DNA from 3 places in the Staphylococcus hyicus genome. Region 1 is predicted to be linked to each of the others. Evidence: riboswitches for the same ligand, from Rfam matches in the RefSeq annotation. Region 1 holds a riboswitch; each other region holds the start of a gene.
The links. Region 1 has a riboswitch for S-adenosylmethionine ahead of SHYC_RS03520 (M20 family metallopeptidase). Riboswitches for the same ligand answer to the same signal wherever they lie in the genome.

Region 2: linked by a shared signal. The riboswitch ahead of metX (homoserine O-acetyltransferase MetX) and the one ahead of SHYC_RS03520 (M20 family metallopeptidase) in region 1 are both predicted to bind S-adenosylmethionine.
Region 3: linked by a shared signal. The riboswitch ahead of SHYC_RS01285 (O-acetylhomoserine aminocarboxypropyltransferase/cysteine synthase family protein) and the one ahead of SHYC_RS03520 (M20 family metallopeptidase) in region 1 are both predicted to bind S-adenosylmethionine.

The regions. Positions count from the first base shown of each region.
Region 1 is NZ_CP008747.1:774,355-785,093, forward strand. It holds gene SHYC_RS03480 (hypothetical protein) at 1-211, shown strand, start outside; gene SHYC_RS03485 (EVE domain-containing protein) at 261-1,628, shown strand; gene nhaC (Na+/H+ antiporter NhaC) at 2,343-3,770, shown strand; gene SHYC_RS03495 (thiol-disulfide oxidoreductase DCC family protein) at 3,881-4,306, shown strand; gene deoD (purine-nucleoside phosphorylase) at 4,437-5,147, opposite strand; gene SHYC_RS03505 (pyrimidine-nucleoside phosphorylase) at 5,353-6,654, shown strand; gene SHYC_RS03510 (DoxX family protein) at 6,664-7,017, shown strand; gene SHYC_RS03515 (S-ribosylhomocysteine lyase) at 7,323-7,793, opposite strand; SAM riboswitch class I at 8,371-8,481, shown strand; gene SHYC_RS03520 (M20 family metallopeptidase) at 8,545-9,765, shown strand; gene ldmS (L-aspartate--L-methionine ligase LdmS) at 9,766-10,739, shown strand, end outside.
Region 2 is NZ_CP008747.1:19,941-30,679, forward strand. It holds gene SHYC_RS11770 (hypothetical protein) at 1-963, shown strand, start outside; gene gvpU (gas vesicle accessory protein GvpU) at 982-1,365, shown strand; gene SHYC_RS00115 (AzlC family ABC transporter permease) at 1,664-2,356, shown strand; gene SHYC_RS00120 (AzlD domain-containing protein) at 2,353-2,682, shown strand; SAM riboswitch class I at 2,741-2,842, shown strand; gene metX (homoserine O-acetyltransferase MetX) at 2,916-3,881, shown strand; gene SHYC_RS00130 (DUF2232 domain-containing protein) at 4,186-5,124, shown strand; gene SHYC_RS00135 (DHH family phosphoesterase) at 5,136-7,103, shown strand; gene rplI (50S ribosomal protein L9) at 7,100-7,546, shown strand; gene dnaB (replicative DNA helicase) at 7,845-9,245, shown strand; gene SHYC_RS00150 (adenylosuccinate synthase) at 9,550-10,739, shown strand, end outside.
Region 3 is NZ_CP008747.1:314,025-324,763, reverse strand. It holds gene SHYC_RS01325 (tandem-type lipoprotein) at 1-444, opposite strand, end outside; gene SHYC_RS01320 (hypothetical protein) at 600-1,088, opposite strand; gene SHYC_RS01315 (tandem-type lipoprotein) at 1,066-1,818, opposite strand; gene SHYC_RS01310 (fructose bisphosphate aldolase) at 2,055-2,948, shown strand; gene SHYC_RS01305 (metal ABC transporter solute-binding protein, Zn/Mn family) at 2,992-4,050, opposite strand; gene SHYC_RS01300 (alpha/beta hydrolase) at 4,249-5,265, shown strand; gene SHYC_RS01295 (MFS transporter) at 5,285-6,439, opposite strand; gene SHYC_RS01290 (type 1 glutamine amidotransferase domain-containing protein) at 6,665-7,357, opposite strand; gene SHYC_RS12220 (hypothetical protein) at 7,477-7,641, opposite strand; gene SHYC_RS01285 (O-acetylhomoserine aminocarboxypropyltransferase/cysteine synthase family protein) at 7,655-8,935, opposite strand; SAM riboswitch class I at 8,995-9,092, opposite strand; gene SHYC_RS01280 (carbohydrate kinase) at 9,338-10,447, shown strand; gene SHYC_RS01275 (pseudouridine-5'-phosphate glycosidase) at 10,431-10,739, shown strand, end outside.

The DNA.
Region 1 (10,739 bases):
TTTAATATGCGGTTTAATCTCAGGAGCGACAATTTTTTTTAATGCACCATTATTTCCTTCATTTGTATTTCCTGTCATTATAGGATTAATTGGCATCATTGCGACACTTTGGACGTTGCCTAATCCGAATATTAGTGGCATGTTAAAGCTTGGGGGAATTATGGTGAATTTATTTCCTGTTATCGTCGGTATTGTAACGTTAACACAATAAAAAATAAAATGAACGTATAAAAAATCAAATGGAGGAGAACACAATCGCCATGACAGCAGAAACTAATTACTTTTGGCTGAACTGTGGGTATAACCGTTGGAACCACCACGAACCTTTAGTCGGTCAAACCGCTGTATTTGAATCAGGAGCGCAATTTAATCCTTCGCAAGGATATCGCGCGTTTAAACAAGCTAAGGTCGGTGATAAGGTTATCTTTTATCAAGTTCAAACCGATGCTGGCTTACTTGGGTGGGGTGAAATAACAAATGTCGTTACCGGAGCTCAGAATAAAATTCACGTTCAGTTTAAGTTTAACGAAACTTTTAAACCTTTAACTACGGAGTATTTAAAACGAAGTGAAACGTTAGAATTTCGTATGAGCCATATGAAGGAATCTTTATTTAATAAAATTTCATATGATGAATTTGAATTAATTAAAGGGCTCGGAACTGGAGAGGTGAGTGTACCACGTTATTTCTATATGGCAGAAACTACCTCGTTTGAACCCGATGAAACATATGTGATATACACACATAATGTTAATGGCATTAAACGAAATGGTTACCACAATTATACGCAACTAGAAGTTGGCGATCAAATTGTGATTTATAACCGATTTAGTAACCAATCTGTCATTGGTCGAGCAGAAGTATCTCATCATATTCATACACGTCCCCCTGAAGCAGGACGAACTAATAGTACAGCCATCGAAATTCGTTACATTGAAGATATTCAACCCGTGAGTTTAATGACATTAAATAAACATCCGAAATTAAAGAATTTATATTTCCTTCAAGAAAACGCTAAACAAGCAATTGCTGGCCTTACACCGACACAATTTGAAGCGATAATGGAAATGAGTAAAAATGGTGGTATGAAAGGTCAGTTTGAAACAGTGGGTCAAGTGACGAATGAAGGTGCAAGTGATGAGGTGAAACCATTTATCCTTTTACTCGCTCAAGATAAAGCAGAGGGGCTAAAGGCTGCAGAATCGTTAGTAGAAAAAGCCAACGCCACACCTGTTATGACGACAGGACATCCTGATTTTTCAGAAGAAATGTTATACGGCCGTTACTTGCCTAATGAGACAGGGGCGATGTATTACCGTGAAGGGTTTATCACTGAACTTATGCCGAAATCTGACCGTCATTACCTGGTTATTGATCAATTTGAACGTATTGACCCTGATATATTTCAAATGTTCATTAATGTGTTAGAAGGATATGAAATGACATTGCCTAGGTACCAAAGAGATGGCAGCATGGTGAAATGGAGTTTAAATAAAGACTCATATTACTATTTTAATCCTAATTGGCATATTGTTGGTGTCACATACTTAACACCGCAAGAAATAAAAGAACATTATTCCGCTCAGTTTTTAAAATATACACGAATAATACAAGTGAAACAACCTTAGTAGATATGAATACTACATTTTTAAATCATGTTTGAAATTTGGTTTTAAAAATGTATACGACAGATGTCTCGAGGCTCAGACAAAGCTAAAAAAACAACAAAGTTCATGGTTAAGTGAATTTTGTTGTTTTTTTTCTTTCTAAATCCATTTAGCCAATAAAGATAACAATAGTATGAAATTAAAATGATTATATTGATTAATGCGTAGGCAAGGACTACTGAGGTGTTAAACAGAATCTGATTAGTTATTTGGAGTGCGTGATAAAACTAAGGAATTAGGTGTTCTATCATATAAGGCGTGAACTAACTGAAGAAGGAATGCGCTTTTAAAACTTTTTGTACGGATTTATGATGCCTAAATCCTTTATGGATCGTTTGGGTTTACCTTGGAAATAGTCACTAATGGTACGCCAAGGTTTAGGAAGGGAGAGAAAAGCATATCTATGGCAACAATCTAAGATGGTAATTCCATTGTTTTTTCATATCCCTTTTTATGCATACCTTAAAAATACGAAAGCTTAAATAATAGAATGTTTGGGTTATTCGCATTGTTTCAATTTAATTTTTAATAGTGGGGAAAAACCTATAAGAATCTGTAATCATAGTGATTTGTTTTTTTATGCTTAAACGGGTTGAAGCGGTTCTTAGAAAATAGTATGATATGCGTAAACGTTTTCAATTTTCAGATAACATCAACTAAGGGAGAGGGATAAAAATGAATAAGGAAACAATTAAGCGACCGATTAGCGTGTGGTATGCCTTGTTAACACTTGCTGCTATGATTGGGGCTATGCTTTATACAGTAGTCGAACTTGAGCAAGCGCCGCATATTCCATTACTTATTGGAACATGTGTGGCAATCATCATCACGATGTGTCACGGGTATAAATGGGAAGAAGTGGAAGAAATGATGTATAAGGGGATACGTCATGCGCTTCCGGCAGTTGTCATTATTATGTTGGTTGGTCTTATTATAGGTGCTTGGATTGGTAGTGGCATCGTGGCTGCGATGATTTATTATGGTTTAAAATTAATTTCGCCAACATATTTCTTGTCGGTAGTGTGTATTATATGTGGTATTGTTGCTTTAGCGATTGGTAGTAGCTGGTCTACAATGGCTACAGTAGGTGTTGCATCTATGGGGATTGGAATTAGTATGGGTTTGTCACCGGGAATGGTTGCTGGTGCAGTTATATCTGGTGCATATTTCGGTGATAAAATGAGTCCTTTGTCTGATACTACCAATTTAGCCTCAGGACTGACAAATGTGGACTTATTTGAACATATACGCCATATGTTTTATACGACAATACCCGGTTTGATTATTAGTTTAATTGTATTTTTTATTCTAGGACAAATGTATGGCAGTGATCATCTGAATCAAGGCCGCATAGACAATATTATGAATGCGATTGACAAAGCGTTTATTATTTCGCCTTGGTTACTTATTGTACCACTTATCGTCATTATTATTGTTGCATTAAAAGTACCTGCATTACCAGCGATTGTAGTAGGAATTATTCTCGGGTTTTTTGTCCAAATTTTTGTCCAAGGTGATGCCCTAGTAACAGCAGTTACAGCTTTACAAACGGGGTATGAAATTGATTCTGGTAATAAAACCATTGATGAATTGTTTAATCGAGGTGGTTTAGAATCAATGTTCTACACGATTTCTTTAACGCTAGTAGCGATGACATTCGGCGGTCTATTGGAATACTCAGGCATGCTTAAAGCGTTAATTAGTGTAGTCCTGAAAGTTGCTAAAAATACTGGTTCGCTTATTGCATCAGTGATCGTATCATGCTTTGGCACAAACCTCACATGTTCAGAACAATATATTTCAATTATCGTACCTTCGCGCATGTATGTTTCTACATTTATTGATAAAGGATTGCATCCTAAAAATCTTTCACGTGCGTTAGAAGATGGGGGAACGTTAACATCAGTGTTTGTACCATGGAATACATGCGGCGTTTTTATTGCATCAACATTAAGTGTTTCAGTTGCTGAATATGCACCTTTTGCCGTTTTGAATATTATCGTACCAATCATTTCGATTATCTATGGCTTTGTCGGTTTTAAAATTGTCAAATTATCAAAAGAAGAACAAGCTTATTTTAAACAACAGGAATCACTGGCATAATATCAACTTAAAGACAGCTTAATCTTGTGATACATAGAGGCATTTCGTTTTAAATTCTTATTGAATGACTTTACAATTATATATAAATACTTAATTGAGAGGTGATATGAATGCCTATCGTGTATTATGATGATCGTTGTATATATTGTTACAATTATGTGATTTGGTTAATTCGCCATGGTTTACCTAGAAATTATCAGTTTGTGCCTTTAAAAAGTGATGTTAGTAAACAGTTACAACAGGAACATCCAGAAGTGTTGCGTTATAATAGTGTGATTTTGCAAGAAGGGTCTTCATTGTATTACCAATCCACAGCCATTGTTAAATTAATTTATCAATTAAAACAATTTAAATGGTTAGCGATTGCCGTTTGGTTGATTCCTAAACCACTACGTAATTTGGGGTACCATTTGTTTGCTGAGAACCGCGATCGCATGTGGCGTACTACTTGGGCAAAGATCCGTGATACGGAAAGAAGTTACTTTATCGGAGAACAGTATGTCGATGTTAAAGGGTTAGCAAAACATTCTAATTAACGTGTGAATATACAAAAGTGTAAAGTTGTCACAAGTTTAAACGGTGTACCGTTTAAATAAAAGTATAATAACAGCCTTCAAAATTTATTTTGAAGGCTGTTTATTCGTATATAAGAAAATACTTTTATAATTATTCTGCGATTTCTAATGCGACTTCCATCATTTGTGTGAATGAATTTTGTCGCTCTTCAGCTGTAGTTGCTTCGTCTCTTAATAAATGGTCACTTACAGTAAAGATACCGAGTGCTTTTTTACCAGCTTTAATGGCATTTAAGTATAAACCTGCTGACTCCATTTCGACACCTAAAATCCCCATATCAATCCACTTTTGGTTAAAGTTTTCATTCGCATTATAGAATGTATCTGAGGATAAAATATTACCTACATGTGTTGTTGCGCCAATTTTATCAGCTGCTTCTTTTGCTTTAACAATTAAATCAAAGTCTGCAAGTGGCGCGAAATTACCAGGAAATTGGAATTGATCAACGAAATTAGAGTTTGTTGAAGCACCTTGACCAATAATAATATCATACAAATTCACGTGTTCTTGCATTGCTCCACATGAACCAATACGAATGATTGTGTCGACATCAAAGAAGTTATAAAGTTCATAAGAGTATATACCAATACTAGGAATACCCATTCCGGAGCCCATTACGGACACTTCTTTCCCTTTATAAGTTCCTGTGTAACCAAACATATTTCGTACATCGTTAAATTGCTCAACATTTTCTAAGAAATTTTCAGCAATAAATTTAGCACGTAGTGGATCACCAGGCATTAAAACTGTTTTTGCTATTTTTTTACCATTTGGTTGAATATGTGGTGTGCCTTTTGTCATCGAAAGCAACTCCTTTTATTTTTATTAATAGTATCCTTTTAAACATAACAGATTGTAGCTTAAATGTCGATGATTGCCATGTTTGTCAGACCCGTGACAGTCTCTGTTTTTTCAGTATAAATGACATGTCTTTAATTTATAGAATGGAATATATCGTGTATAATAAGTATGGAATATATTATAAAAAAGAGAAGAGGGATTGGCCATGAGAATGGTGGATATGATTTCAAAAAAACGTGATGGACATGCATTAACGTCTGATGAAATTAAGTTTATTATTGACGGTTATACTAAAGGGGAGATTCCTGACTATCAAATGTCGAGTCTAGCCATGGCAATCTATTTCCAAGATATGACTGACGAAGAGCGCGCGGCTTTAACAATGGCTATGGTAGAATCAGGAGATCAAATTGATTTATCTGACATTGAAGGTGTAAAAGTTGATAAGCATTCTACGGGTGGCGTAGGTGATACAACTACTTTAGTATTAGCACCACTAGTTGCTGCTTTAGATATACCTGTCGCGAAAATGAGCGGTCGTGGCTTAGGTCATACGGGCGGTACAATTGATAAATTAGAAGCAGTTGAAGGTTTTCACGTTGAAATTTCTGAAGAAGAATTTATTAAACTCGTTAATGAAGCTAAAATTGCTGTAATAGGTCAAACTGGTAATCTCACGCCAGCTGACAAAAAGATTTATGCATTGCGAGATGTCACTGGTACAGTAAACTCCATTCCATTGATTGCGTCATCCATTATGAGTAAAAAAATTGCTGCTGGTGCTGACGCCATTGTACTTGACGTTAAAACGGGTAAAGGTGCATTTATGCAGACAGTTGAAGATGCAGAGGCTTTAGCGCATGCGATGGTTAAAATTGGTAACCAAGTCGGTCGTCAAACGATGGCGATTATTTCAGATATGAACCAACCTTTAGGTCTAGGTATTGGGAATGCACTAGAGCTAAAAGAAGCTATTGATACGTTGAAAGGGAATGGACCTGAAGATTTAACAGAACTCGTATTAACACTGGGTGCACAAATGGTAGTGTTAGCTAAAAAAGCAGAAACATTAGAAGAAGCACGCGAAAAATTACAAGCAGTGATTGATAACGGTGCTGCCATTGAAAAGTTCAAAACTTTCTTAAGTAATCAGGGTGGGGATGCTTCTGTTGTAGATGATCCATCAAAACTTCCGACAGCAAAATATACATTTGATTTACCGGCAAAAACGTCAGGTGTCGTATCTGAAATGGTGGCAAATGAAATCGGTATTGCTTCAATGATGTTAGGTGCAGGTCGTCAAACGAAAGAAGACGATATTGATTTAGCTGTAGGCCTTGTGCTTCATAAAAAAATAGGGGACAAGGTTGAAGAAGGGGAATCTTTATTAACAATTCACGCGAACCAAGAGGATGTTGAAGCGGTTAAACAGAAATTATATGACAATATTACGATTTCTGATTCTGCTGAAACACCAAAGCTTATTTATAAAATCATTACAGAGTAGTGATTCATCATGAAACAATTTCAACGCGTGATATTTGGTATTTTATTCGTGACTATTGGCATATTACACTTTACGCATGAAACAACATTTCGGAAAATTGTGCCTTACTATTTACCGTTTCGTAAATTAGCAGTGTTCGTGACAGGCGTGTTTGAAATCATTTTCGGTGTTACCTTATTACTACGGCGCCCTGGTTATATATTTAAACATATCATCATTGCATTTTTATGGGCAGTTTTACCGGCGAATATTTATATGGCGCGACGCATCGATGAGATAGAAGGCATGCAATTACCTAAACCATTATTGTATTTACGAATACCCTTACAGTTTCACTTAATGAAATTGATTCGTGACTTATAAATATAAGAAATAGGCCTCGGACACAGTATGAAGCAAAAACATCCAACAACATTCATGAGTACATGACCGTTGTTGGATGTTATTTATGTTTATTAGTACATTTAGTCTTTATGCTGGATTTAAAATATCATTTTGACTGATATCCTAAATCCTTTAGATTGTTTTAAAACTTCCTCAAATTACGAAATCAAGCTTCTTCACATTGGAACGGGTTTGATTTTCGGATAGGACCGCATTATAAAATGAAAAGCAAGTTTAGCTCTTAAGCCTGCTTTAATGGTGTAACAAGCTTAACCAACGTTATATTAATTACCGTCCCCATACACATCATGCCATTGATCGCGCTTATCCAAAAATGCTTGAGCGATGACTTTAGCATCTTCTAATGAATGGCTTGCTGCCCAACCACATTGGACTTCGTTACAAGCTGGCACTTCCGTGGCATTTAACACATCTTGAATTGTATTTTCAATGATGTTTAATACGTCACCATAATCTTTATGATTGATAAAAGAAACATAAAAACCTGTTTGACATCCCATTGGACTTAAATCTACAACTTTATCAGAATGATTTCGGATATTTTCTGCCATTAAATGTTCTAAACTGTGTAACCCTGGCATATCCATATGTTCTTTATTCGGTTGTTTGAATCGAATATCATATTTGTATATGTCATCTCCGTTATCACCTTGCATTTTACCAGCTAGTCGCACATATGGTGCAACGACTTTAGTGTGATCTAAATTAAAACTTTCTACGTTCATTTTCGGCATATTGTCATCCTCCTTTATTGATTTCATTTTAACATATCTTTCAACGTATTAAAGTCGGACGCTTACTAAATTTGTCAGGTTAAAAATAAGTATTGTATGGACAATTTTATATGTAAATTGTTGTGTTGTTTTAGATATGTAGATAGCCATAATATTAATATGGGTGACTGTTTCAACCTCGATTTTTAAGGGTACTCCCTTAACACGAGCACATGACCCATATCTCTATGCCTTCATTGCACCATACATACAGACGTTAGGAATATCAGGCGTTAACGCTTCAAAAACCTATAACTTTCATGAAGGGCATGATTTAAAACGTGTATAACGTTTAAAAGCACATCGTCAATACAGATTTCAATGTGCGCTATATACATTTTAGTTAAGCTTTATACCATAGAAGTCAAAATTAAAGGCTCGCTTTAAAGGGCAACTTTATATCATCAGGGTTAATCTTATTTTTATATAAAGCAGTGCTATGGCGCTACTTCAGCTAAATCCCGAAAAATTGTGAAAATAATGAAAATAGCATGACAAATGAGCGGATTTCCGATAAAATGAGTAATAATTAAATCAAAATTTATCAAGAGTGGTGGAGGGAATTGGCCCTACGAAGCCCTGCAACCTCATCGATAATCGATAAAGGTGCGAAATCCAACAATAGTGGAAGACTATTGATAGATAAATGACATACAAATGGTTATCAACGTTTGATGTACGACTATTAATAGGAGAACATTGTACATCACGTATGATAACTTTTTGTTTTTTGAAGGGAGATTTTACTTTGGTTTCAGTGAGACAACGCATATTAGATTATATTGATAATCATCGATTACATTATTTAGACATGAGTCATCAAATACATGATCGACCAGAATTGGGGAATGAGGAATTATTTGCCTCACGATTACTCATAGATCATTTATCTGAACATGGTTTTAATATTCAAAAAGATATTGCGGGACATTCGACGGGCTTTATTGCCTCATATGATGCTGATGCACCAGGACCAGCAATTGGATTTTTAGCAGAGTATGATGCACTACCAGGTTTAGGTCATGCATGTGGTCATAACATTATTGGAACCGCAAGTGTCCTTGCAGGGATAGCGCTTAAACAAGTGGTTGACGAACTCGGGGGGAGCGTCGTAATTTTTGGTTGTCCTGCTGAAGAAGGGGGCGAAAATGGTAGTGCCAAGGCGTCTTATGTCAAAGAGGGACTTTTTGATGACATCGATGTGGCGCTAATGATTCATCCGGGGAATGAAACGTATCCTACGATTCATACGCTTGCTGTAGACGTATTAGATATTCAATTTTACGGTAAAAGTGCACATGCATCAGAAAATGCACATGATGCCAAGAATGCTTTAGATGCGATGTTAAGTTTTTTCAATGGTATTGCACAGTTAAGACAACATATTCGAAAATCAGAACGTGTCCATGGTGTTATTTTAGATGGCGGTAAAGCCGCAAATATTATACCTGACTATACCCATGCACGATTTTACACAAGGGCGACAACAAGAAAATCACTTGATATATTAACGGAGCGTGTGCATCGTATTGCCAAAGGGGCAGCGATTCAAACTGGGTGTGATTATGAGTTTGGACCAATACAAAATGGGGTAAACGAATTTATCAAATCACCCGAACTTGATGCACTATTTGAACGTTATGCTATTGAATTAGGAGAAGAAGTCAGTCATGACGACTTTGGATATGGTTCGACGGATACGGGAAATGTGAGTCATGTGATTCCGACAATTCATCCACATATTAAAATTGGCCCGCGTAGTTTAGTCGGTCACACGCATCGATTTAGAGAAGCAGCAGCGAGTCCTATGGGTGATAAAGCATTGATAAAAGGGGCGAAAATTATTGCATTGATGGGTGCCAATTTATTACAAGATGATGAATTATTATCGACAATTCAAAAGGAACATCAATTATTAAGGGAGAAATTATAAATGACTGACCATCCACGTTTAAAATTGGGAGACTTATACGATGATGATATTGTTTACACAGCACGCCCTTCATATATTTCAAATCCTTGGTTAGAACCAGACGAACACCAGTCAAATTTTTTAACGGGAAGAGAATTATTAATTGCTGATATGCCAGTAATCGTGCATGAAGCAAGTGTAACAGATAAATTACAAAGACTATTTGAATATGTGAATCAAACAATACCTACAAATATATATACATTTAAAGATAAAGAAAGTTATGAGCACTTGTTACACCATTTAACGGTAGAGAATCATCATCGCATATACACACAATACGTTCATGGTGAAAACCTCATTGACAATTCACGGTATGCGATGGACAAACAAATGTTTATTGATTTAAATACGAAATCAAAAATTCCAGAATGGACTGGAGGCAAATATCTACCAAAAAGAGAGGTCGTTGAGATCCATACACTGCATGATGCGTTAAAACATTGGTCATTGCCGCTTGTATTAAAACCAGGGGATGATTTACCAACTGCAGGTGGATATGGGGTTATGATTTGTTATACGCAACATGATTTAGACCAAGCTGTTAAAAGAATTGAGAACGCTCAAGATGAAACTCAATCCATCATTATTGAACAATGTGTTGAAGCGACAGATAATTATTGTGTCCAATATGCAATACACCCTGAAAATGGCATCATCTATTTAGGGTCTGCGAAACAACTTACAAATAAATATGGGTTTTATAATGGCAATATTAATGCTATACAAGTACCACAATCTGTAATTGATGCTGGATATCACATCATGAAAATGGGTGTGGATAAAGGATTTGTCGGTATTGCGGGATTTGATTTACTTGTAGATAACGATGAACACATTTATGCCATTGATTTGAATTTTAGACAAAACGGCTCGACAAGTATGCTATTGCTCGATGATGTTTTATCTGGAAAACATCATAAATTTTATAGTTA
Region 2 (10,739 bases), 750 kb from region 1:
AAGCGTAAATCAACGACACGTCGTAGAAAATCTACTAAAAAAACATCTGATGACGCTAACGACACTAAAGATGATAATGATAGCGAAGATAAAGAAGAGAATGCAACTAAGAAAAAAACGACACGTCGTCGTAGAACAACAAAAAATTCAGAAGATGATTCAACTAAAGATGAAAATAATGAAACAACTCATAAATCTACCAAGTCATCTCAAGCGACTACTAAGAAAAAAGATGATGAGGTAAAAGAGGAAGAAGCAACCGAAGAAGCGTCTAAACAAGAAAAAGAAGACGACGCGGAGACTTCGGATTCAGAAACTGTTGATGACAAAGAAAAAGCGAACGATGCGGATGATAAAGAAGCATCTGACGCCCAAGACAAGGAAGAAGACACTGAGGACACAGAAGAAGAATCAGCTGAAGAAGAAGACTCCGAGGACTCAAAAGAAGAATCAGCTGAAGAAGAAGACTCCGAGGACTCAAAAGAAGAAGAGGATGAAGAGGAAGATTCAGAAACAGAGGAAGAATCAGCTGAAGAAGAAGACTCCGAGGACTCAAAAGAAGAAGAGGATGAAGAGGAAGATTCAGAAACAGAGGAAGAATCAGCTGAAGAAGAAGACTCCGAGGACTCAAAAGAGGAGGACGAAGAGGAAGATTCAGAAACAGAGGAAGAAGAATTAGCTGAAGAAGAAGACTCCGAGGACTCAGAAGAAGAGGATGAAGAGGACACTTCAGAAACAGAGGAAGAAGAATCAACTGAAGAAGAAGACTCTGAAGATACGGAAGAAGATAAAGAAGAAAATCAAGACACCACATTATCTGTTAAAGAGCCGAAAAAAGGTTTTTGGGATAAACTGACGAAAAACAAAAAATCAGTGAAAATCAAGAAAAATGAGGTTTCTAAAGAAGCTAAAGGCATTCAAACTAAAATAGAAATCAATGATGATACGGTTTCTAAAAAATAATCGTGTGGGGGTATCAATATGAGTGAAGCGACGAATAAAGACGGTATTTTAGAATCTTTTGTAGAGGCTACGAATGAAAATGGTTTTGCATTAGATATTTCTTTACTTGTTAATGGATCAATTGTTTCAGGGACGTTAGTTTCTGCTGAGGATTACTACAAATCTTTAAGTGAATCGTTTAAAGATGGCAATGATGTTGCTAAAGAATTTAGTGAACAATTTTCAGATGCGAGTGAATCTGCGAAATCAAGCAAAGGTGGCGCGAACTTTATTCATCTCAAAGATGCACGCGTTTATTTAAATGGTAGTCACCCAATTCCATCTGTAGGTTCGACATTATGGAGAGGGCGTTTAACTGAAGTGGATAGTTTCTTCTTAGGTAAAATTACAGAAGCAAAATAATTTTGACAAAAGTTAATGCTAAGCACGTTTTAATAAATGAGTAGCTGGATGGGTCTATTAAGATACATCCAGTTTTTTTATGCGTAAATGTGTAGGGGAGGGGATTTTAATGACATAGCGCGTATTTATGATATTAAAGGTATCTTTTTTGGAAAAACTAATTATCCATCAACGGCAAGAATTCAGTATTTTTAAGACAAACGATAGTCTGACGTCACTCACACCTCAGACTAACCTTATGGTAATTTTTATTGATTTATACTAAAATAGTTTTAATTTTAAGGAGGGGTGAGGTGCAATGGCTTACAATTCGTTTAGGCAAGGTGTCAAAGATTGTATTCCTACGTTGCTCGGTTATGCAGGTGTTGGTTTTTCTTTCGGTATCGTAGGTATTGCCTCTGGCTTTAGTATTTTAGACATCGCGTTACTATCTATACTCGTTTATGCAGGTGCTGCTCAATTTATCATTATTGCATTAATGGCTGTTCAAACGCCTATATGGATTATTGTACTCACAGCACTTGTCGTTAACAGTCGTATGTTTTTATTAAGTATGACTCTCGCCCCAAACTTTAAAGCGACATCTTTACCTCATCGTGTAGGTATCGGATCGTTATTAACGGATGAGACATTTGGTATCGCAATTACACCACATTCAAAAGGAGCTGTAATCGGGAGACGTTGGATGCATGGCATCAATATTACAGCTTACATATTTTGGATTTTTGTATGTATTCTTGGTGCGTTACTCGGTGATATCTTTTCGAATCCTGAAGCGTTAGGATTGGATTATGCGATTATCGCCATGTTTATTTTCCTTATGTTAAGTCAATTTGAAGGTCTTACGAAACCCAAGTTACATCTCTATTTAAAACTGGTATGTATTGTCGTTATACAAATGATGGTATTCAGTCTTGTAATGCCATCTTATATCGCCATTTTAATTACATCAATGGTTACAGCTGCAATAGGGGTGGTGATGGACCGATGACAATGTATATTCTTTGGACCATTATTCTATCTGGTATAGGCACATTATTATTACGTATTACGCCTTTCATCGCAATCGCACAATTACAACTTTCTGAAAAAGTCATTCAATGGTTATCTTTTATACCAATTACATTGTTTGCTGCCTTAGTTGTTGATGGATTGATCATTCAAGAAACTGGTCACTTTGGATTTCGCTTAAACTGGATTTATGTATTCGCAGTTATCCCAACACTTCTCGCTACTTTGATATCAAGGAGTTTAACCATTGCTGTTATTATAGGTATGGTAAGTGTTGCATGTTTAAGACTTATTCTACCTCTGTAAACATTTGCATGAATATTCTGAATACGTTATGATATGAATTAATGAATTGAATACTGAAAGCTTATTAAGAGAAGTTGAGGGATTTGGCCCTGTGATGCTTCAGCAACCACTTAGTGATAAGTACGGTGCTAAAACCAACGAATGTTTCGAGTGATAAGTCAATGATTAACATGAGTTGTATTGCCGTACAGACGGTAGTACAACTTTTTTGTTTAGAGGGAGGGTATGCTAAATTGACACATTATACAGTTGATACACTGCATTTAGGTGAATTTAAAACAGAATCAGGTGAAATGATTCAAGATTTAAAATTGAGATATGAACATGTAGGATATCGAGGACAACCTCTGGTATTAGTATGTCACGCATTAACAGGAAACCATTTAACTTATGGTACAGAAGATAACCCTGGATGGTGGCGTGAAATTATTGATGGAGGCTATATGCCATTACATGATTACCAATTTTTAACATTTAATGTGATTGGAAGTCCATTTGGATCTAGTTCGCGGCTAACAGATTCACAATTCCCTTCGAGGTTAACAATCCGTGATATCGTTCGTGCTATTGAATTAGGGTTACAAGCGCTTCAATTTGAAACGATAGAAGTGTTGATAGGCGCCTCTCTCGGTGGTATGCAAGTACTAGAACTCTTGTATAACCAAAAATTTAAAGTGAAAAAGGCAGTCATTCTGGCTTCTACCGTAAAAACGTCTTCTTATTCACGTGCATTTAATGAAATCGCACGTCAAGCGATACATTTAGGAGGAAGGGAAGGCTTAAGTATTGCGCGACAATTAGGTTTTTTAACATACCGGTCGTCTAAAAGTTATGAAGCGAGATTTACGCCGGATGAAGTAGTAACCTATCAAAAACATCAAGGTGATAAATTTAAAACAAGCTTTGATTTAAAGTGTTACCTCACACTGCTCGATGTTTTAGACAGTCATAATATTTTTAGAGCGCGTCACGATGTGGATGACGTATTTCGTAATTTAAATACGAAAGTGTTAACGATGGGGTTTACTGATGATTTATTATATCCAGACGATCAAGTTGCCGCTATAGGTAATTATTTCAAATATCACCGTCATTTTTTTGTGCCAGATAATGTCGGGCATGATGGCTTTCTACTTAATTTTAATGATTGGGCACCTTATTTATACCATTTCTTAGAACTTTCAAGATTTAGACGCTAAATTTAGACGAATATGTTACATTTTTGTTATAATTATGTAAATGAGATACGCATGAGTTAAGCTGTATTTGAGTTGTGATAACTGAAATACAGCTTACCTATTGTATGAACTAGACTGAAGGCGATATAAAGTTATTTAAATTGTTCAGGTGATCTCAAAACTATTTTAAATGTGTCTTGGCGAAGGTTTTTAACGTATTTTTTTAGATAAAAAAGAAGATGTTTAGCGCGTTCAAATTGTTAAGATAAGCTTAAAGTTAAGCGTATGACGTCTGTTGTAAACCACTCTCAAAGCCTGTAAAATAGTGACTATAAATTTAAGTTTGGAAGTGGCATTATTGTTTTCAAAAATTAAACCTAAAGATACCATATTAGGCACCATTGCATTAATTTTGGTCGCTTTAGTGCTGCATTTTATACCTATATTGGGAGTTATTATAATATTATTTGCACCGCTTCCAGGAATCATTCTTTGGTATCGTTCTAAATATTCATTTGGGATTGCTGCACTGATTTCAATTATGGTCGCAACAATAACAGGAAGTTTATTTGTGCAAACCTTTATGATTGTTTTATTACTTGCGAGTTTAATCATCAGTCAATTATTACTGCATAAAGCTTCAAAAGAACGTATTTTGTATATTGTGTCATTGGTTACAAGTCTAGTAACACTAGGTGCAATGATTCTTTTACAAAGCATTAAAAAACTACCATATGCGCATGAATTAATCGCACCATACAAAAATGTAGTGGATGAAACGATTCGCATGCAAAATTTAGATGCCCAATCAGCGAAAGTGTTGGAAACCTCTGTGCAACAAATGGCTGTTCAAATGCCGAGTTTTATTGTAATAAGCATCACATTATTTTTCATGTTGTCATTGCTTATTTTATTTCCAATATTACGCAAATTTAAAGTGGCCACGCCTGTATATCGACCATTATATTTATGGCAATTAAGAAAATCGATTTTTATCATATACGCTATTGCATTATTAGTTAGCATTTTGACAGAACCATTAACGACCGCTAACAGCATCAGTCAAAACTTTATTATTGTGCTTGGATTCTTACTTGTCATCCAAGGTTTAAGTTTTATTCATTATGCTTGCATGATCAAAAAATTTCCAAAAGGTGTTTCAGTTTTATTCATTGTCGTAGGTGTTATCGCTTACCCGTTAACACGTTTAATTGGTTTGTTGGATCTTGGATTAAATTTAAAAAGCATGCTTAAAAAACGTTAAGAGGTGACAAAATGAAACGTCAGTCGGTAAAGAAATCGTTACTCCTCCCTTTTGTAGTCATTACCTTAATTGCAATAGCGAGTGTCGGTGTGAGCTTTTTCTTTAGTGTTGTGTACGGTTTTATCGCTGCAATATCGTTATTTATCGTATTGATTATTTGTGTTTTTCTATTTAGATGGATTTTTAAACGATTTGATACGTATTTAGATGAGTTGAGTGGTAAAGTGACTTTAGCGAGTGACCGCGCAATTAAAAATATGCCTATTGGTATCATTGTGTTAAATCAACATGATCAAATTGAATGGATGAACAAATTTTTAACAGAACGTACGGAGCGTAACGTGATTTCTGATCCTATTAATGAGGTATATCCTAATATTTTAAAGCAACTTGATAAGGCGAAAGAAATAGAAATGGAAAATAATGGATATACATATCGTGTAAAATATTCAAAAGATGAAGGAATTCTTTATTTTCTCGATGTTTCTGAAGAAGCTGAGATCAAACAAGCATATGACGATGAGCAACCAATCATTGCGACACTCTTTTTAGACAACTATGACGAGATTACGCAAAATATGAATGATACACAGCGTTCAGAAATTAACTCTATGGTGACGCGCGTTATTAGCCGATGGGCACAAGAGCATAATGTATATTTTAAACGCTATAGTTCAGACCAATTCGTGGCCTATTTAAATCGTCGTATTTTACGCGAAATTGAAGAAACCAATTTTGACATTTTAAGTCAATTGCGCGAAAAAAGTGTTGGGTATCGTGCGCAACTTACGTTAAGTATTGGTGTAGGTGAAGGTTCTGAAAATCTCATCGATTTAGGTGAAATGTCTCAATCCGGGCTAGACCTTGCGTTAGGTCGTGGTGGCGACCAAGTTGCGATTAAAACGATGAATGGAAATGTAAGGTTTTATGGCGGTAAAACAGACCCGATGGAAAAACGTACACGTGTAAGGGCACGCGTCATCTCACACGCCTTAAAAGATATTTTACTTGAAGGTGATAAAGTCATTGTAATGGGCCATACGCGTCCAGATTTAGATGCCATTGGTGCGGCTGTTGGTGTGACCCGTTTTGCGATGATGAATAATCTTGAGTCCTATATCATATTGAATGAATCTGACATAGATCCGACTTTACGACGCGTAATGGACGAAATAAATCAAAAGCCAGAGCTTAAAGAGCGTTTTATTACGTCTGATGAAGCTTGGGATATGATGACGAGTAAAACGACATTAGTCATTGTCGATACGCATAAACCTGAAATGGTCATTGATAAAGATATATTAAATAAAGCGAATCGTAAGGTCGTTATTGATCATCATCGACGTGGAGAGGAATTTATTTCTAATCCTTTACTCGTTTATATGGAACCTTATGCAAGTTCGACAGCCGAACTTGTGACAGAGTTATTAGAATATCAAACGACAGAACAACGTTTAACACGTTTAGAATCAACAGTGATGTACGCCGGTATTATTGTTGATACGCGTAACTTTACATTACGTACAGGCTCACGAACATTTGACGCTGCGAGCTATTTGCGTGCCCATGGTGCCGATACCATTTTAACGCAACATTTCTTAAAAGATGATATTGAAACGTATATTAAACGGACAGAGTTGATTCGTACAGTAGATTTACAAGATAATGGTATAGCCATTGCACACGGTGAAGAGCATCAAATATATCATCCTGTAACGGTGGCACAAGCTGCAGATGAGCTATTAAGTTTAGATGGTGTTGAAGCCTCTTACGTCATCGCTAAACGTGAAGATGACCTTGTAGGGATTTCAGCACGATCATTAGGCGAATTTAACGTGCAACTTACAATGGAAGCACTTGGCGGTGGTGGACATTTAACGAATGCGGCTACACAAATGAAAGACGTCACAGTCGAAGAAGCCATTGCACAATTAAAACAAGCCATCCAAGAACAAATCGATAGGAGTGACAATGCATGAAAGTAATTTTCACACAAGATGTTAAAGGTAAAGGTAAAAAAGGTGAAGTCAAAGACGTACCTGTTGGATATGCCAATAACTTTTTAATTAAAAACAATTATGCTGTTGAAGCGACACCAGGTAACTTGAAAAAATTAGAACAACAAAATAAACGTATTGAAAAAGATAAACAACAAGAACTTGATGATGCGAAGGTACTAAAAGCAAAACTTGAATCATTAGAAGTTGAAGTTACTGCCAAATCAGGTGAAAGTGGCAAATTATTCGGATCTGTGAGTACAAAACAAATTGCAGAAGCATTAAATAAACAACATGGCATTAAAATTGATAAACGTAAAATGGAGCTTTCACACGGTATTCAAGCATTAGGTTATACGAACGTACCAGTTAAACTGCATAAAGAAGTAGAAGGCGTTATTCGCGTGCATACGGTGGAGAAATAAATATTTTACTTAGGGCTGAAACAAATGTTTCAGTCCTATTTTTATTAAATTGAAATGTTGAAAGTAAACATACTTCAATTAATTAATGATTAATGAATAGAAGTTATTCATTATAAACAAAGTATGTTTTAGCAAATTCAACTGTTCATTAAAACGTCTTTGGTTTTATTACATTATATACGTAACTTACAGTCTTATTTTTCAAATCCTTTATGACATCTATTAATTTTCTAGGAATGAACCCTAACTAGTGTTAAAATATGTAAAGTATATAAAAGCACGTAGGGAGGTTAATCGCATGGATGGAATGTATGAGCATCAACAAATGCCACATAGTCATGAAGCGGAACAATCCGTTTTAGGTGCGATATTTTTAGATCCTGAATTGATGTCGTCAACACAAGAAATTTTATTACCTGAATCTTTTTATCGCACTGCCCATCAACATATTTTCCGTGCGATGATGAACCTTAATGAGGATGGCAATGACATCGATATTGTTACGGTGTTAGACCGTCTTACTCAAGATGGGGTCATCAGTGAGTCCGGGGGACCAGAATATCTTGCTGAAATTACATCAAATGTTCCGACGACGCGTAACATTCAATACTATACGGATGTTGTCTTTAAAAATGCGGTTAAACGAAAATTAATTCACACAGCAGATAGTATAGCAAATGATGGCTATAATGAAGAGTTAGACATTGATACCGTTTTAAATGATGCAGAGCGTCGTATTTTAGAATTATCTTCTACGCGTGAAAGTGATGGTTTTAAAGATATTCGTGATGTTCTAGGACAAGTGTATGATAATGCGGAAGCGCTTGATCAAAATAGCGGTCAGACGCCAGGGATTCCTACAGGCTATCGTGATCTTGACCAAATGACAGCAGGATTTAACCGTAACGATTTAATCATTTTAGCGGCACGTCCATCGGTAGGTAAGACTGCCTTTGCATTAAACATCGCACAAAAAGTTGCAACCCATGAAGATCAATATACGGTCGGTATTTTCTCGCTCGAGATGGGTGCGGACCAACTGGCAACACGTATGATATGTAGTTCCGGAAATGTTGATTCTAACCGTTTACGTACAGGTACTATGACGGAAGAGGATTGGAATCGATTTACAGTAGCGGTCGGTAAACTTTCTCGTACAAAAATATTTATCGATGATACACCAGGGATCCGTATTACCGATTTGCGTTCCAAATGTCGTCGATTGAAGCAAGAACATGGACTTGATATGATTGTGATTGACTATTTACAGTTGATTCAAGGAAGTGGTTCGCGTGCATCTGATAACCGTCAACAAGAAGTTTCTGAGATTTCACGTATGCTAAAAGGGATTGCCCGTGAGTTAGAGTGTCCTGTAATTGCATTGAGTCAGTTATCACGTGGTGTGGAGCAACGTCAAGATAAGCGACCAATGATGAGTGATATTCGTGAATCTGGATCAATTGAACAAGATGCCGACATTGTTGCCTTTTTATATCGTGATGATTATTATAATCGCGGTGATGGCGATGAAGATGATGACGACGCAGGGTTTGAACCTCAAACAAATAATGAAAATGGTGAGATTGAAATCATTATCGCCAAGCAACGTAACGGCCCTACAGGGACAGTGAAATTGCACTTCATGAAACAATATAATAAATTTACAGATATTGATTATGCACATGCTGATATGGGTTAAATAAAATGTGACAAATTTAAGTCTAAAAAATAATTTTTCCGTACATTAAACGATTAAATGATTTTAATGTACGGTTTTTTAATTGATTTTTCGATTGTATTTTGTGTTAAGTATGGATTTTGAAATGTTTATTTTCTACTATAAACGCTATAATAATGCGCAGTCATAAGCTTGAGGAGACATTCAACGCAACAACGTCATGAAAATTTTCATAGATTTTAACGTTCGTTTTTTGGTTTGCATTCCACCAAGCATACTGGTAAAATACACTTTGGTTAATTGAGAAAACGTTGGAGGTGCTCTTATGTCATCAATCGTAGTAGTTGGGACACAATGGGGAGACGAAGGTAAAGGTAAAATTACAGACTTTTTAGCAGAACAAGCAGATGTGATTACACGTTTTTCAGGCGGTAATAATGCAGGACATACAATTAAATTCGATGGTGAAACTTACAAACTTCATTTGGTGCCATCAGGTATTTTTTATAAAGAAAAATTATCAGTTATTGGTAACGGTGTAGTCGTAGATCCTGTTGCTTTATTAAAAGAATTAGATGGCTTAAATGAACGTGGAATTGCGACTGATAATCTGCGCATTTCTAACCGTGCACACGTCATTCTACCGTATCACTTAAAACAAGACGAATTAGAAGAAGAGCGTCGTGGTGATAATAAAATCGGTACTACGAAAAAAGGTATCGGCCCAGCTTACGTAGATAAAGCACAACGTATTGGCATTCGTATGGCAGATCTTTTAGACAAAGAGGTTTTCGAACAACGCTTAAAAGAAAATTTAGCATATAAAAATGACTATTTCCAAGGTATGTTTAAACAAGATGCACCATCGTTTGATGATATTTTCGAACCGTATTACGAAGCTGGTCAACGTCTTGCACAGTATGTGACAGACACAGCTAAAGTATTAGATGATGCATTCGTAGCTGACGAAAAAGTTCTATTTGAAGGTGCACAAGGTGTTATGTTAGACATCGACCACGGAACGTATCCTTTTGTAACGTCAAGTAACCCGGTTGCTGGTAACGTTACAGTAGGTACAGGTGTTGGTCCTACACACGTATCTAAAGTGGTAGGTGTATGTAAAGCATATACGTCACGTGTAGGTGATGGTCCATTCCCAACAGAATTATTTAATGAAGAAGGTCACCACATTCGCGAAGTTGGTCGTGAATACGGTACGACTACAGGACGTCCGCGTCGTGTAGGTTGGTTTGATTCGGTCGTGTTACGTCACTCTCGCCGTGTAAGTGGAATTACGGATTTATCAATTAATTCTATCGACGTGTTAACAGGTTTAGATACAGTTAAAATTTGTACAGCGTATGAGCTTGATGGTAAAGAAATTACAGAATACCCTGCTAACTTAAATGACTTAAAACGTTGTAAACCAATTTTTGAAGAACTACCTGGTTGGACGGAAGATATTACAGGTGTGCGTAGTTTAGATGAATTACCTGACAATGCGCGTCGTTACTT
Region 3 (10,739 bases), 460 kb from region 1:
AAAGTCCTTTACTTTTCTTTGAATGTCTTCGTCTACATTTTTGTCTTTGAGTATTAATTGATTATTTTTCATTATAAGAGGATACTTTTTTTCACCATTTTTGTGTTCATCTTCACTTTCATTATCAACAAAGTAATAGCCTTCACTTGTTCTGGTATTTCTATCTATATATAACATCACGCCTTCCATTCTTATTTTCCCTTCTTCATTCCTCTTAGATATCGCTGATATCACTGACCACACACCTTTATCACCTTTACTAAAGTTACTGTCTCTATATCCTTCTTTATCATAAAAATCTTCCAAATTCTTTGTTGGATATACAGATAATGGTACTTTTAACCCTGATTCTATTTTTTCTCTTGTTGACATGCCACAACTACTTAACAAACTCATGGATACCATCACCCCTAATATGATTAGTAAATGTTTAGCTAATTTCATGAAGCCACCACTTTCTAATAGTGTTTTAAATAAATCTTACAATATTCTGCCATTAACATATATACAATTTACAATAAAATAGATAGAACTATATGTTTTGAGAAATTCATAGATTTTACATATATGTATTCTAAAGATACGCAAAAAATAATTCTTCACGTGTTTGGCATTGTGATGCTATGTTCAATCCCTAAAACCATTGCATCTCGGCCACCTTTTGAGTGGTCGGTAAAAGCTTCAATCTCATGCTTCTTTTTAATTTTATTAATGAACATATGCGTTTCATTAAAATAGGGATCTTGAGCATCAACCAAGCTTAAACCAATGTTAAGATCTGCACCAACATCTTTTATCATGTCGCTTGTATTCCCTGACCCCACATTCGTCCCTGCAAAACCAATCGTCACTTTATTCGTATTGTTATCTTTAAATGCAACGCCACTCATCCCCGTTTTCTTATCAAGAAAAGAATCAACATATTGGAGGTTGGATGGGAATTCATTGTTTTTATAGTCTTCTTTTAACATATCCTTAATTATATATTTATTATTATTATCAAGCATAGAAGTCTCAATCTCATATGACTTATAAGATATCGCACTGTTTTTTTCAGTGTATTTATTAATTGGAGTTATTGTATTCATTCTTCAAGTCTCCTCTAGATTTGAATTTCACTACAGAGCTGATAGACTGATATCCGTTATCTTCAAATATATACATAACTTTATTAGAAGCTTTTGGAATGCTTTTCAAATCACTATTGCCATATATTCTAAAGCTAGATTTCTTTCCTCCTTTGACTTTGAACACTTTTTCTATTTGCTTTAAATTTTTATCATTCTCTTTTATTTTGTAACTTATCAAATAATTCGGAGCCTCCGAATTATATATTACATTTTTCTCCTCATAATTCCCTAAATTTTTAAAACTTCCATATTGAACTAAGAATTTAAAATTTTCTACCTTTTCTTTTATACGTTTTTCAACATTTTTATCTTTCAAAATCAGTTTATTGTTCTTCATCATAATCGGATATCTTTTATTAAAATTTTTGGAATCTATTTCATCAAAATAATATCCTTCACTTGTTCTTGTTTTTCTATCAATATATAGGATGACGCTTTCTGTTCTAAGTAATCCCTCTTTATCTTTTCTAGAAACTGACGTAAATATTGACCACAAACCTTTATCATTTTTACTAAAATTACTGTCTCTGTATCCTTCTTTGTCATAGAAGTCTTCCAAATTCTTTGTCGGATATACTGACAAAGATTCTTTCAATCCTGTTTCTATTTTCTCTCTTGTTGACATACTACAGCCGCTTGTCATTAATGTTAATATGCATAGACATATGCTGATATAAATTTTCCTCACTGATTAAAGTCCCCTCACCATTTACACACAATGTTTTAAATTTATTATACAGTTTTCTATACTTTAAAATCTATCTTTTTTTTATGATATTTCGCACTTAATCATATCAACAGATTAAACGCTTTCTTTATACATTATTATTCATGTTAAATTTGATGTTTGACTTTTATTATTTGAACGTCTATGACATTTTATGCATACTGTAGATGTACGATATTTTTTAAAGGAGTGAAATTATGAATCAACAACAACTAGATAAAATTAAAAATGGTAAAGGTTTTATTGCGGCTTTAGACCAAAGTGGCGGTAGTACTCCTAAAGCGTTACGTGGTTATGGTGTGAATGAAGATCAATATCATAATGATGATGAAATGTTTAACCTTGTTCACGATATGCGTACACGTATTGTCACATCACCATCTTTTACTTCTGATAAAATCATTGGTGCGATTCTTTTCGAACAAACAATGGATCGTGAAGTCGAAGGCCAACATACAGGTGATTATTTAGCGAATAAAGGGATTGTTCCATTTTTAAAAATAGATAAAGGGCTTGCCGAAGAAAAAGACGGTGTTCAGCTCATGAAACCAATGCCTGAACTTGATGACTTATTAAATCGAGCTACAGAACATAAAATTTTCGGAACTAAAATGCGTTCAAATATTCTTGAGTTCAATAAAGAAGGTATTAACCAAGTCATCGCACAACAATTTGAGGTAGCGAAACAAATTATTGCTAAAGGTTTAGTACCAATTATTGAGCCAGAAGTGAACATTGATGCTGAAGATAAAGCAGGTATCGAGGCTTATTTAACAGAAGTCATTCAATCTCATTTAGATCAATTAAAAGAAGATGAATTGGTGATGCTTAAATTAACGATTCCAACGCATAAAAATCAATTTGAAGCGCTAATTAATCATCCAAATGTCGTGCGTGTTGTTGCTTTATCCGGTGGGTATAGCCGCGAACATGCGAATGAAGTATTAAAAACGAATGATGGGCTCATCGCAAGTTTTTCTCGTGCGTTAATCAATGATTTACGTGTCGGTCAATCAGATGAAGCGTTTGATAAACTCCTAGGTGAAACCATCGATTCTATCTATGACGCTTCTGTAAACAAAGTACAATAACATTAAACGCCACATCCTCATTATGCTGGATGTGGCGCCTTTTTTATTTATTCAATGCTTTTTCAATGTTTTTAATGTTTTCTTTCATTAAAGATTGATATGTTGCATCGTCACTTTGAGATTTTGAAACAGATTCCATATTGTTGAATTTCAATGGTTCTGCATCTGTTTCTTGACGAATGGTATCTGTGACTTTGTTCGATACGTTTTCTTCATATAAAATGTATTTTGTTTTAGAAGATTTGATTGCTTTTACAATGTCTGTAAGTGCTTTTTGTGATGGGTCTTCAGCATTCATATTTTGAACACCTTGTTGTTTGAAACCGTAGTGGTTCGCAAGATACCCTAATGATTCATGAGATACATACACGGTTTCACCTTGATGATCTTTTGTTGCTTTTTTCATCTCTTTGTCGATATCATCTAGTTCTTTTAATAGTTTATCAGCATTTTTCTTATATTCAGCTTTATGATCAGGGTCTTTTTTACTTAATTCATCACGAATGGCTTTTACCATTGTTTCATTCATTTTTGGATCCAACCAAATATGTGGGTCGTACATGCCATGATGATGGCCTTCGTGATCATGACCTTCATGATCGTGATCATCTTCTTTGTGCTCGCCTTCATGATCATGGTCGTGTTCTTTATGGTCTGCATCATGGTCATGTGCTTTATCTCCATGCTCATGGTCATGATCTTCGCCCTCATGATGGTGTGCGTCTTTTAATAAATCTTGTTTGCTTAAATGTTTCTCTAACGACAATTTTTTATTGTCATCTTTGATGGCACCGGCTACTTTTTTCGCAACGGGATCTAAATTATCCCCTGTATAAATAAATAAATCCGATTTACTTGCATCTAAAATATCTTTTTGTGACGGTTCATAACTATGTAAGTCTGTCCCTTTTGGATAAATGGATTCGACGTCAACGTGATCGCCTCCAATTTGCTTCACGAATGATTCTACTGGAAACACAGTTGTTTTCACTTGGAGTTTGTCATTTGAAGATGATTTTTTTCCAGAATCAGATTGTCCGCATGCGACAAGTAAAATACTCACGACTGCGATAGTTAAAAAAGCCAAAATACGTTTCTTCATTTTCGCACAATCTCCTTCTATTCAAATAGTAATTATTACGATTTAAAATTATACCCTACCTCCTTCAAGCTTGCAATACTTTTATATTCACTTTGCTTTTTAAACGGTACGTATCATAGTAAAATAACGATAGATTATGTACGTTCACATTATTATAAGATAATAATAAGTTTAATTTTCAAACAAGGAGGCACCATGATGAAACATCTTCAATCTTTGGGTAAAATCGCTTTAGGCACGACGACAGCATTAACTGCATCGCTTTACACGTTAAATCAACTTACACCCATGCCAGGTGTATTATTATCTAAAGTTTTATTTAATCAACCTTCTAAAATGGCATATATTAAAGACACTGTGCGCCAAGATGCACGTTTTAAACAGGTTCCATCTCGTGTAACTTCTCTTTTCGACGTGGTTTATGACCCTACTGAAAAAACAGGGTTGATGGATGTTTATATGCCGAGTGGAAATCAAGTAACGTATCCGACATTATTTTGGGTCCATGGCGGTGGCTATATGAGTGGCGATAAATCAGATGTCACACCGTACTTACAACTTCTTGCTAGTGAAGGCTATACCGTAATTAATATTAACTATGCTTTGTTCCCCGATGGTCACTATCCAGAACCAATTTATAGTTTGGAAAAAGCGTATAAAACTGTTCAGAAAAATGCACATATGTATAAGGCGGATTTGTCACGAGTTGCTTTTGGCGGTGACTCTGCTGGCGGTCAAATTATTGGTCAGTTTATCAATATTCAAGTGAATAAGTCGTATCGTGACACGACGGCGTTCAAACAAACGGTATCACCTGAAACGATCAAAACCGCCATCTTTTATTCCTCACTTTTAAATACACAACGCATGGATAAAACTGATGACATGATGGCAAACAAACTTTTCAGTCGATTGGCATGGGCATATTTTGATGATAAACATTGGCGCGTAAGTCCTAAAACGATGGAGGCAAGTGTAACGCTTAACATGGATCATCATTTTCCACCGAGCTATATTACAGATGCGAAACATCGCTCTTTTGAGGATCAAGCGCGTCAATTTGTCGCGACGTTGACACACTACGGTATTCCAGTAAAAGGCACATTTCATGATAGTCCACTTTATCATGAGTATCAATTTGATATGTCGCTATATGAATCAAAAGTCAATTATGACCGGTTAATTGATTTTCTCAAACAGCATTTGGCCAAGTAAAAGAAGGATTCGCATCGCGTCAAGACGCATGCGAATCCTTTTGGCGTTCTCGTATTAAAATCATCACAGCAGCCATTAATCCAATAGCCATAATTGCAGCTAAATATAAAAATTGCATTGACCATGCGGGTGTGCGCTGGGTAAAGCCTAATATTAAAGGTGCAACAGCCGTGCCGAAGAATATAACAAATGTATTCAGTGTGATATAAAAACCTTTATGATTATCCACAGATAACACGACTTTAGAAATAAGTGTCGGTAACGCAAAGCCAATGCCTCCGCCAAAAATCACACTTAATATAATATAACCTATAATACTTGTATTCAGTGCCATAAGTATGATTGAAAGTACAGTGACCGTTAATGCCCCAACAAGTACTTTTGTAACCGAATAGTGATTGGATAAACGGCCTGCCATCAAGGAAATGATAATCCCACCAACACCAAAAAACTTACTCACCGCTGCAACGGTTTGAATATGTTGGCCATGTTGGACGAGGACACTCTCTCCTAAAACAACATATACGTTAATAAAGGTCATTAACAACACAAAGCCAATTAAATAGCAAAGCATCAATATTGGGTTTTGAAATATGGATGCAATATCTCGTCCAAAATCTTTGAAATGCACTGCTGTTTCCTGTAATGGGGCTTGAGGTAATAACCAAAGATTTACAACAGCTAGTACAGCATAGCAATTCCCTAATATAAGGAAGACCATACGCCAATCATATGCGTTCGCAATCATTTCACTAATCACTTGTCCGAAAATGCCCGCAAACAAAAAGCCCATTGTCATAAAACTTGTCGCTGTCACACGTTTGTTTTCAGGAAATAAGTCTGAAATGTAAGCAATGATGATCGGCGCATAGGCGGCAGCGGCTAAACCTTGAGCGCCTCTGAATACCACAAGCATCATAAAGGACGTAGAAAAAACGGACAGCAACGTAAAAATAGTATGTGCAATTAAACCATATAACATGATTTGTTTGCGCCCAAATTTATCCGAAAGTATCCCATATATTAAACATCCTAGCGCAAATGTGAACGAAAATGCCATGCTGGCCAATGGTGTATTTGTGACGGGTACGGAAAAGTCTTGCGCAATTGATGCACCTATCGTTATCGTGCTGTATAAACTAAACATGACTAAGAGCCCCGTAATAAATAACACAAAGGTTATCCCATGATAATGGACCCGCTCCATAAATGTCACCCCTCAAAAATATAGCGTTAAGATTAAAAAATATTATGGAATTAGATACTTTATTTTCCCATATTACCTCAGTCGAATGCCATTCGAAACCCTTTTTTGATTTACCGCAATATAAAAAGCAACATCATAAATAAACCATGACGTTGCTTTCAAATCCCTTAATTCATACAAGGAGGCACACCATTATTTCGACGCTAATGCATCTTTAACCGCTTCAGCTACTTTCTTCGCCGATGCTGGATTTTGACCTGTAATCAGATTACCATCCACTTGGATAAACCCTTTCATAGGTACTTTTGATTTCGTATATTGCGCACCTTTAAGTTTCAATTCTGATTCGAGTTCAAAAGGTACTATTTTTTTGCGATTCGCTAATACTTCTTCAGCGTTTGAAAATCCTGTTAATTTTTTCCCGTCGATAAGGAAATAATGATTCGGTCTCTTCGCTTCGAGTAAGGCCGCTGCCCCGTGACATACAGATGCCACGATGCCCCCCTTATCATAAATCGTGTTAATCGCTTGTTGTACATGCGTATTTCCTGGGAAATCATACATCACACCATGGCCTCCTGTAAAATAAATCACGTCGTAAGCGGACGGATCTGCTGTGTCAATACTTGGCGTTAACTTTAATTGATCCATAAACAATTCATTTTCATAATAACTTTTTGTCAGCTTGTCTAATATACCTGGTGTTAAACTGACAGGATCTAAAGGTGTTTCGCCACCTTTAATGTTGTATAAATCGATTTGGTAATCTTCATTACCATGAAAGACATCATAGAAATGGACTAATTCACTTAACCATAAGCCAGTGGGTTTATCTGTGCCGTCAAATTGTGTATGGCTTGTATTGACAATCATAATTTTTTTCATGTCGCATTCACCACTTTTTCAAAGATTTGTGTTCATTATAATGAAGTTTTGGGTTGATGACGAATGATTTGTTTATACTTTGTCTGTACCCTTTTTTAAATTGGGTGCACTCCCCACTTTTAATAGGATTCCTCTGTTTTCATTTTTAATTGAATCGCCTCTTCATATTCTTTTATTTTAGATTCTTTCATCATATGCGCAGCTTTATTGATTGGCACATATACTTGCCATTCCTCTTTTTTGGCTTTCAACGTTTCTAATGTTTGTTTTTGTATCGATGTCACACAGATCCCCCATTTATTTAATCGCAGCAAAACCTTTTGCCAAATCGTTTAAAATATCATCAATATGTTCGAGTCCAATAGAGAGTCGAATGGTTTCCGGTGCTATACCTGCTGCCGCTTGTTCTTCAACCGTTAATTGTTGATGCGTCGTCGAAGCAGGATGAATCACTAACGATTTCGCATCTCCTACATTTGCGAGTAATGAAAATAATTCTAATGCTTCAATAAATTGCTTCCCTGCCTCATAACCGCCTTTGACACCGAATGTAAATACAGCTCCAGCACCTTGAGGCAAATACTTTGTTTTAAGGTCGTAATATGGACTCGTTTCAAGTCCCGCATATTTCACCCACGCAACTTTAGCATGGTTCGATAAATAATGCGCTACTTTTTCCGCGTTTTCAACATGACGTTCCATACGCAATGACAATGTTTCTAACCCTTGTGTTAATTGAAATGCGTTAAATGGTGACAATGCGGCACCTGTATCACGTAATAATGTCGTGCGAATTTTAAAGGCCAGTGCAGCGTCACCAAACTTTTCGCTAAAGATGATGCCATGATACGATGGATCAGGTTCACTTAATCCAGGAAACTTACCATTATTCCAATCGAAGTTCCCACCATCTACAATGACACCACCCATTGATGTCCCATGGCCTCCGATAAATTTGGTCGCGGAATGGACAACGATATTTGCGCCGTATTCAATCGGTCTAAAGAGATACGGTGATGCAAACGTATTATCTACAATGAGTGGAATGCCATAAGATTTTGTGATTGCGCTTATTTTTTCAAAGTCTTCGATGTTGCCTTCAGGGTTACCAATGGTTTCAACAAATAGTGCTTTTGTATTCGCTTTAATGGCCGCAGTTACATTTTGTGGGTCTTTCGTATCAACGAGTGTCACTTCTATTCCAAATTTAGACAGCGTATGTGTGAATAATGTATGCGTCCCACCATATAACGTTTCACATGCGATAATATGGTCACCTGCATGTGCGACAGCTTGAATCGCATACGTGATAGCCGCCATGCCTGAAGCAACAGCCACTCCCGCAATCCCGCCTTCAAGTTCTGCTACTCGGGTTTCAAGTACTGCCGTTGTCGGGTTCATCAGGCGCGTATAAATATTCCCCAATTCTTCTAAACCAAATAAATTGGCTGCATGATCCGTATCGTTAAAATTAAACGACGTCGTTTGATATATCGGAAGTGCGCGTGCATTCGTAGCTGCATCCACTTCTTGTCCGGCGTGCAATTGTCGCGTCTCAAATCGATAATCTTGTGTCATGTTGATTCCCCCTTAAAATTAAAAAACGCCTACCTCGAAAGATAGACGTGACGTAATCAGACTCATCTCTCAGGCATGTCACCTGCAGGAATTAGCACCTAACTTAAAAGGTTGCCTGGCTTCAAAGGGCCTGTCCCTCCACCATTCTGGATAAGTAATATGAAATTAAAACTAGTTTATTATACTCACGTATTGAAGTCAACACAAAATTCTGACAACTTTTATAATTTGGGGTCGCCTACACAAAACTTACAGAAAAATACTTTTAAAAGCACATCGCACATATAATGAAATTTGTAAACTTTTTGAACGTTCTTTTGAAAGCGTTTACATTACGTTGCTGATTTGCTAACCTAAACAAAAGTTTAATAATCAAACTTTTGTTTACTAGGAGGTGCCATAGTGAATAAAAATGAAAAATTAATCCTTGAACGCATTCAAGACAATCCATTCATCTCTCAACAAGAATTAGCGAAAGCTGTTGGACTTTCTCGACCTGCTGTCGCAAATATTATTTCCGGTCTCATTCGAAAAGAATACGTGCTCGGTAAAGCCTACGTTCTCAATGATGACTTTCCAATCGTATGCATTGGTGCTACAAATCTTGACCGTAAATTTTACGTCAATCAAACATTGCAACAAGGAACATCGAACCCAGTCACATCAACGCGCTCAGTTGGAGGTGTCGCACGCAACATTGCTGAGAACCTTGGTCGTTTAGGTGAAAATATTGCTATGCTTTCTGCGAGTGGAAATGATAGTGAATGGGACATGATTAAGCATTTGTCCAGTCCTTTTATGAGTCTTGATCACGTCCAACAAGTTGAGAACGCCAATACAGGATCGTATACGGCTTTAATCGACAAAGATGGCAATATGGAATACGGTCTTGCCGACATGGAAGTGTATAACGAAATGACACCAGAATTCTTAATCAAGCGTACTCACTTACTTCGGAAAGCTAAATGTATCGTTGTCGATCTCAATTTACCAAAAGATTCACTTGATTTCTTATGTGCCTATAGTGAAAAACACAACATTAAACTCGTCGTCATTCCTGTATCGTCACCAAAAATGAAACATATGCCTGATTCCTTACATGCGATTGACTGGCTCATTATTAACCGCGATGAAACGGAAACTTTTTTGAAGATGACAATTAATGATACTGAAGATTTAAAACGCGCTGCCAAACAATTAAATGATCTCGGCATTAGTCACGTGATTATTACGAATGGCACGAAAGAACTGATATATAGTAGTTCAACGCAAACATTTATGAAACAAGTCATTCCATCCTCACACGTTGAAGACGTCACAGGTGCTGGCGACGCTTTCTCAAGTGCGGTGATTTACAGCTGGCTAAAAGGATTCGATATTGAAGATACTTTAAAAGCCGGTTTAGTCAATGCGCGTAAAACAATAGAAACGCAATACACGGTTCGACAAAACTTAGATAAAAAACAATTATTACGAGATATGGAGGAATATCAAAATGAAACAATACATTGAGTTGTCTCAAGAAGTCCAAGATGCAAAATCAAACCACCGACCAATTGTTGCCTTAGAGTCTACTATCATTTCTCACGGGATGCCTTATCCACAAAATGTACAGATGGCAAAAACTGTGGAACAAATCATACGTAATCAAGGCGCAGTACCTGCAACAATCGCATTAATAGATGGCAAGGTCAAAATCGGTTTAGAAGATAATGAGTTAGAATTACTCGCGAAAAGTGACAATGTCGCAAAAGTGTCACGTCGTGATTTAGCAGAAGTTATCGCGCAAAAAAGAATCGGTGCG